One region of the Asticcacaulis sp. P2_B1 genome, then DNA from elsewhere that is predicted to be linked to it. Evidence: predicted binding sites of a transcription regulator. Region 1 holds the regulator's gene; each other region holds the start of a gene.

What was found. The regulator LexA, encoded in region 1, represses DNA repair genes until DNA is damaged. The targets are predictions, from matches to a motif close to ATGTTCNCNANNTGTTCT.
Region 2: a site for LexA is predicted at 930-947, ahead of AC1DX3_RS12880 (ImuA family protein). Genes of this name have one in related genera too.
Region 3: a site for LexA is predicted at 1,264-1,281, ahead of uvrA (excinuclease ABC subunit UvrA). Genes of this name have one in related genera too.

The regions. Positions count from the first base shown of each region.
Region 1 is NZ_JBFUDD010000001.1:187,703-189,905, forward strand. It holds gene AC1DX3_RS00860 (ComEC/Rec2 family competence protein) at 1-943, shown strand, start outside; gene lexA (transcriptional repressor LexA) at 940-1,638, opposite strand; gene trpC (indole-3-glycerol phosphate synthase TrpC) at 1,729-2,203, opposite strand, start outside.
Region 2 is NZ_JBFUDD010000004.1:208,160-210,362, reverse strand. It holds gene AC1DX3_RS12885 (DUF6504 family protein) at 1-219, opposite strand, end outside; gene AC1DX3_RS12880 (ImuA family protein) at 146-892, opposite strand; gene AC1DX3_RS12875 (TonB-dependent receptor plug domain-containing protein) at 1,143-2,203, shown strand, end outside.
Region 3 is NZ_JBFUDD010000001.1:637,241-639,443, reverse strand. It holds gene uvrA (excinuclease ABC subunit UvrA) at 1-1,192, opposite strand, end outside; gene AC1DX3_RS02985 (hypothetical protein) at 1,490-2,203, shown strand, end outside.

The sequences.
Region 1 (2,203 bases):
GCCGGCCATCAGCGAACTCAGTGTTCCAGCTTGGGTGCGCTTCATCCAAAAAGGCCTGCATGGCCTGTGGTTGTCGCTGGTGGCATCCGTTGTTGCCACCCTGGCCACCACGCCGTTCGCTATCGCCTATTTCAATCGCTTCTCGGTCTACGGTCTGGCGTCCAATCTATTCGAGGCGCCAATCACCAGTTTTATCGTCATGCCGTTCCTCGCCCTGGGTACCGTGTTGTCGGCGACGCCCCTGGGCTGGCTGTGTCTGCGTATTGCCGGTGGCGGCTTGTGGCTTATCGATCGTATTGCAGATCTGACTGCCCACCTACCTCATGCCGTTATCAATTGGCCGTCGGCGCCAGCCTATGTCCTGCCGCTGTCCTTTCTGGGGCTCATATGGATTTGCCTCGTTCGCGGCAAGGGGCGTTGGCTTGGGCTATTTCTCGCGAGCAGCATTATGTGGTGGCCGCGCGTCGCGCCACCGGATATCTGGATCGATTCCGAAGGCGGCAATGCGGCCGTCCGTACCGGTGCAACCGCCTATGTTCTGCGCCCGAAGGTGCGACAGTATGGTTTCGAGCAATGGACGCATCATTACGGCCTGTCGCCCGTCGATGCTGAGGGCTATGTTTGCCAAGGCTATGGCTGTGCGCCTTTGGCGACGGCCAAATACCGGGTCGGCTTCTGGTTCAGCAATAAACCGCCGAACGACAAACGTCTTTTGCAACTCTGTCAATCCAGCGACCTGGTGGTCATGCGTAATCCGGTCGGCGACTGGCCAGCCGTCTGTCAGGGCGTCAATCATATCAGTTCAGGTGACTTCGACCGCATGGGCGCGCTGGAATTGACGCGGAGAGACAAGACCTGGCTTATCCGCGCGTCCCAGCCGTTACGCGGTAAACGCTATTGGTCAACACGGTCGGAAGAAGAAGGCAGCGATGCTGGCTATTAGTGGTAACGGCGGACGAGCCCCACCAACCGGCCTTGAACACTGACCTCGTCGGTATTGTAGATGCGCGTCTTGTAGGCCGGATTGGCGGCTTCTAGGGCAATCGATGCTCCCTTCTTGCGCAGACGCTTCAGGGTCGCTGTATCTCCGTCGACCAGGGCGACCACGATTTCGCCCGACTGGGCCGTATCCGTCTTCTTGATGACGACATAGTCGCCATTGAGAATGCCAGCATTGATCATCGAATCGCCTTCGATTTCGAGGATATAGTGCTCGCCGGCACCCAGCATCGACTCCGGGATGCGCATACGGTCACGTTCCTGCCCCATGGCCTCGATCGGCACGCCAGCCGCGATTTTGCCCAACAACGGCAATTCACGGGTATCTTCGTTAGCAGCTTTGGGCGTCTCGACAGGGCGGGCGCCTTCGACGACCTGGGGCACGAAGGCCTGACGGCCCTTCGGCGGCGCCGAGGTGGTGGCTTGGTCGGGCAATTTAATGACCTCAAGAGCGCGGGCGCGGTGAGCGAGGCGGCGGATAAAGCCGCGCTCTTCAAGGGCCGTAATCAGCCGGTGAATGCCGGATTTGGACGCCAAGTCTAACGCTTCCTTCATTTCATCGAAAGAGGGCGAGACGCCGCCTTCTTTGATGCGTTCATGAATGAACATCAAAAGTTCGCGTTGTTTGGTCGTCAACATGGGAGCACCTATATCGCACCGCTTGCACCGCCCACTTGCGGAACAAGTCATGAACCTAGGCTCGATGTTCTATATGTGTTCCCGTTAATGTCAAGCTAACGTCAGAAGTTTTTTTGTCGCATCCGTGACGTCGCCTTGGCGCATAAGGCTTTCCCCGACCAGCATGGCTGTAGCGCCGGTTTTGGCCAGCCGCGCCACGTCAAGCGGGGTGAAGATGCCACTTTCGGCCACCAATACGTGGTCCGATGACACCATGCCGGACAGGTCTTCGGTAACTTTCAAATCGACGTGAAAATCCCTGAGATTTCGGTTATTTATGCCGATCAGTTTGGATGTCAGGCGAAGGGCGCGTTCCATCTCTTCGGCATTGTGCACCTCAACGAGGGCATCCATCCCGTAGTGATGGGCAGCATCGATCAACTCGTTGGCCAGGGTATCGTCAATCATCGCCATGATCACCAGAATCGCGTCGGCGCCGATGGCGCGTGATTCGGCTACCTGCCAGACATCGACCAGGAATTCCTTGCGTATACAGGGCAGGGCAACCGATGACCGTGCGGCGGTG
Region 2 (2,203 bases), on a different contig from region 1:
GGCGTCGCGCACCACCAGACCGCGGACCAGAACCTGGGCCTTGGCCAGCGGCATGCCGACGCGCAGCCCCAGCATCAGGGCTAGGTCGTTGGCGGCAGTGACGACGCGGCGATTGCCGTCGCGCCCGACCAGGACCAAGGGCGCGTCAGGAAGCGAGGCGTCGCTTCGGCGCAAACGATCCGTCGCCCAAGTCGGAAAATAGAGCGATGTGACCCTCATATCTGTACTCCACGTGAAATTCTGCACGTTCACCGCCGCGGCAACGCAGCAGTTCCAACTTCCATCTTGCCGGCCCGACACCCTCCACCGGCAAGGGCGCGGAGGGCAGGGCGCCGACCCGCCATCGTGTCACCGCGGCGGTCGGTTCGCCGAAATCGCGCGCGTCCTTTTCGCGCCGCCATCGCCGGACCGCCAAACCGAGCGTCCCCCCGCTTTCCGCCGCCAATTGCAGCCGCCGCGACGCCGTCATCGACAGTTTCGCCACCTCGGCCACCACGGCGCCCAGACTGCCGTGGCGCAAACCTTCCTCGAAACAGGCCAGCACGCCGGCGTCGTCCCCGGCCTCGACATAGATAATCCGGTCGGGCGTCAGTCCCGCCTGGGTCAGGGCCGGGGCGAACAGGTCGGGCCGCGACACGCACCACAACACCTGACCCGGCGTTCTGGCGGCGATGCCGGCGGCGAACAGGGCCGCCGCGGCGCCGTCGACCGTACCCTGACCACTGCCCGCCATTTCGTGCAACGCGCCCAATGCCAGGCCGCCATCGGGCAGATGGTGGTCTATTTCGGCCACACCGAACGGCAAAACGCCATGACTGTGTCCGCTGTCGCTTTCGAGGCGACGGATTCGCGCACGCAGTTCGTTAAGGGGGGTATGAGGCAAGACGGGCATGACACGGGCGGGGGTTTTCACATCCTGAATAAAGTAGATGTTCTCTTTTTGTTCCCAAATTTCCTCAGAGTCAAGATGAGTCTGCGTGCGTCGCAAAGGACGCACTCGGGCGAATTCTCAGACAATAGGGCAAGAGCTACCGCGTGGCCTCTTGCTAAGCCTGACCACTGTGGATAATGCGCCACGCACCTGTTTTACGTTTTTCCCAAATTCTACCTTCCCAAGTCCTACCTTTAAGGCAGTCACAACGATGAAATTTCCTAACGGCCGCACTCAGGCCATGACCGGCATTTACGGCCTGATGCTGCTGGGCCTGATCGGCGCCGGCGCTGCCCAAGCCCAAACAACAACGGCGCAGACGACAACGCCGCAAACGACTCAGGCGCAAACCCAAACGACGCAAACCACGACTTCCACAACGCAAAGCCAGGACTCGACAACGTCGAGCGACGACAAGACGACCACGACCGTCACCGTCCAGGGCAAGAAGAACCAGAACCGCATCGACCGCCAGGTCTATGACAACACCCAGAACATCGACAGCGCCTCGGGTACCGCTTCCGACGCCCTCAACAAGGTGCCGTCGGTCAATGTCGATCCGAACGGCAGCGTCACCCTGCGCGGCAACTCCAATGTCCAGGTCATGATCGACGGCAAGCCCTCGGCCATGATGCAGGGCGACAACCGCGCCGCCACCCTGCAATCCATGTCGTCGGGCGACATCGACTCGGTCGAGGTCATGACCAATCCCGGCGCCCAGTTCGGCTCCGAAGGCACCGGCGGCATCATCAACCTGGTCATGAAAAAGAACCGCCGCCCGGGTACGTCGGGCGCTGCCATCGCAAATATCGGCTCGGAAGGCCGCTATAACGGTTCGCTGTCGGTCGCGCGCAATTCCGGCAAGATGACATTGTCTGGCGCCATGAACTTCCGTCACGACGTCCGAAACGGCCGCGGCCATTCCACCGTCGATCACCCGCTTTCAGGCGGCGGCACCAGCCATACCGTCCAGGACAGCGATTCCGACAGCAGCAATGACAGCGGCCAGGTTACCGGCGGCATCGACTACACCATCAACGATAATGACAGCGTCAGCGGCCAGTTCGGCTACGCCCACCGCGAGTCGGAAAATCATTCCAGCGAAAACTATGACAGCTCGATCTTCGGCGACTATACGCAAAAGGTCGACGGTTCATCCGTCCGCAACGACAACTCCGCCGACATCCGCTGGGACCACAAGGGCGATCAGCCGGCCGAGACCCTCAAGGTCGACCTGCGCGTCAGTTCGGCCGCCGGCGACAACAAGAGCCA
Region 3 (2,203 bases), 450 kb from region 1:
TTTCGCGCCAGCGCCGTTCCATGTTCGGGATGACGCCTTCGAAGACCTTGGTGACGTCGTAGCGGCGCGAACCGTCTTCATAGGTGAACTTGATCTTCTGGGCGCCGGAGCCCTGCAGGATAACGTTTTGCACGTCCTCGGTCAGGGCACTCCACTTGGCATCCATCGAGAAACCGTAATGAAGGCTCAGGCTTTGCAGGGTCTGGGCGTAGAGCGGCGAAGGGCCTTTCGACCACGGGGCGATAGCGCCGGCCTTGAGCGACAGTTTCGGATCGGGGACGATGATGTCGCGGTCGAAGGTCAGTTTGACGCCCAGGCCATCGCAGGCCGGGCAGGCGCCGAAGGGATTGTTGAAGGAAAAGAGGCGCGGTTCGATCTCAGCAATGGTGAAGCCTGAGACCGGACAGGCGAATTTTTCCGAAAAGATGATGCGTTTGGGTTCAGTCTCGCCCTCGGGGATATCGGCAAATTCGGCGATGGCAAGGCCGTCGGCCAGGCGCAGGGCGGTTTCGAGCGAGTCGGCGAGGCGCGCCATCAGGCCCGTTTTGACGACGACGCGGTCGATGACGACATCGATATCGTGCTTGAACTTCTTGTCGAGTTTCGGGGCGTCTTCAATGGCATAGTATTCGCCGTTGACCTTGAGGCGCTGGAAGCCCTGGCGTTGCAGGTCGGCGATTTCCTTGCGGTACTCGCCCTTGCGGCCGCGCACGAAGGGCGCTAGCAAGAGCAGGCGGGTGCCTTCGGGCAGGGCCATGATCTTGTCGACCATTTGCGAAATGGTCTGGGATTCGATGGGCAGGCCGGTGGCGGGCGAGTAGGGGACGCCGACGCGTGCCCACAACAGGCGCATATAGTCGTGGATTTCGGTGACCGTGCCGACGGTCGAACGAGGGTTTTTCGAGGTCGTCTTTTGTTCGATGGAAATAGCCGGTGACAGGCCTTCGATCAGGTCGACATCGGGCTTGGACATCAGTTCGAGGAATTGCCGGGCATAGGCCGACAGGGATTCGACGTAACGGCGTTGGCCTTCGGCATAGATGGTGTCGAAGGCGAGCGAGGATTTGCCGGAGCCGGATAGCCCCGTCAGGACGACCAGTTGGCCGCGCGGGATATCGACGTCGACGCCTTTCAGGTTATGTTCGCGGGCGCCGCGGACCTTGATGAAATCCTGATCGAAGTGCTTCGCCATACGCGCCATTTCCTTAAACATAGCAAAGGGGATTATATAGACGCTTTGCCTCGATTTGCCAGTCCCGCGCAAGAACATTTTGGCAACATTAATCATTTTGCAGCGCAATAGGTATCGGTTTTTGACGGTAGCGCGCTCAAGGCCAGGTTTTGTCAGCAGGACTGTTTTGATATGACTGTTTTGACAAGACTGTTTTGACAAGGGTGGGCAAAGCGGACACAGTAGCGTCCAGATTCTGTGGTGAGGGGTTTGTGGATCAGGATTTCGCGGGGGCGTAACGACTGAGGACTGGGTATTATGGCGACCAACCGCAACCGGATGTATGTTGCCCTTGACGAGATGAATCTCGCCATGGAGCACGCCAGTTACCGGTTGACCCGCTCGACGGACAAACGGGCGCGGCTGGCCGGCGCGGTGGTGATCGTCCTCCTGCTGCACCTTGGCTTTTTGTGGATGCTGATCAATACCCGTTCCGATCAATGGAATGTCCGCGAGATGGTCGAGGAGGATCTGCCGATACCGATCGAACTGTGGACGCCACCACCACCCGAGCCGCCGGTCGTGCCGATCGAGCAGCCCGTGCCGAAGCCGGAAACCGAGGTACAGCCGCAACCCCAGCAACAGCAGGCCGAACCGGCGCCGTCACCCCAGGCAGCGGCACCGCAACCGGTCATCCAGCCGACGCCCGCGCCGGCCGTTGTCGTACCCCAGGACAAGCCTGTGCCGGTCGTGGCTCCCGTCGCGCCGCCGCAACCCGTGCCGGTTCCGGCGCCGGCGCCCGTGCCCAATATCAAGGTCAAGAAAGAGGCGCCTGTCGTCCTGAAAAAGAAGGCGGAAGACGCGGTGTCGAACGTCAACAATCTCAATCTGCACGAAGTCCAGGCGGTCGATGTACCGGCCTTGCAGGCGGTGCCGTCGTCCGGACTGGCGCCTAAACCTTCGGCCCAGGCGCCGGGAACGCCGGGCGGGCGGCTGGGGGCCATGCAGGCGCAAGGCCTGCCGGGCGGCGCC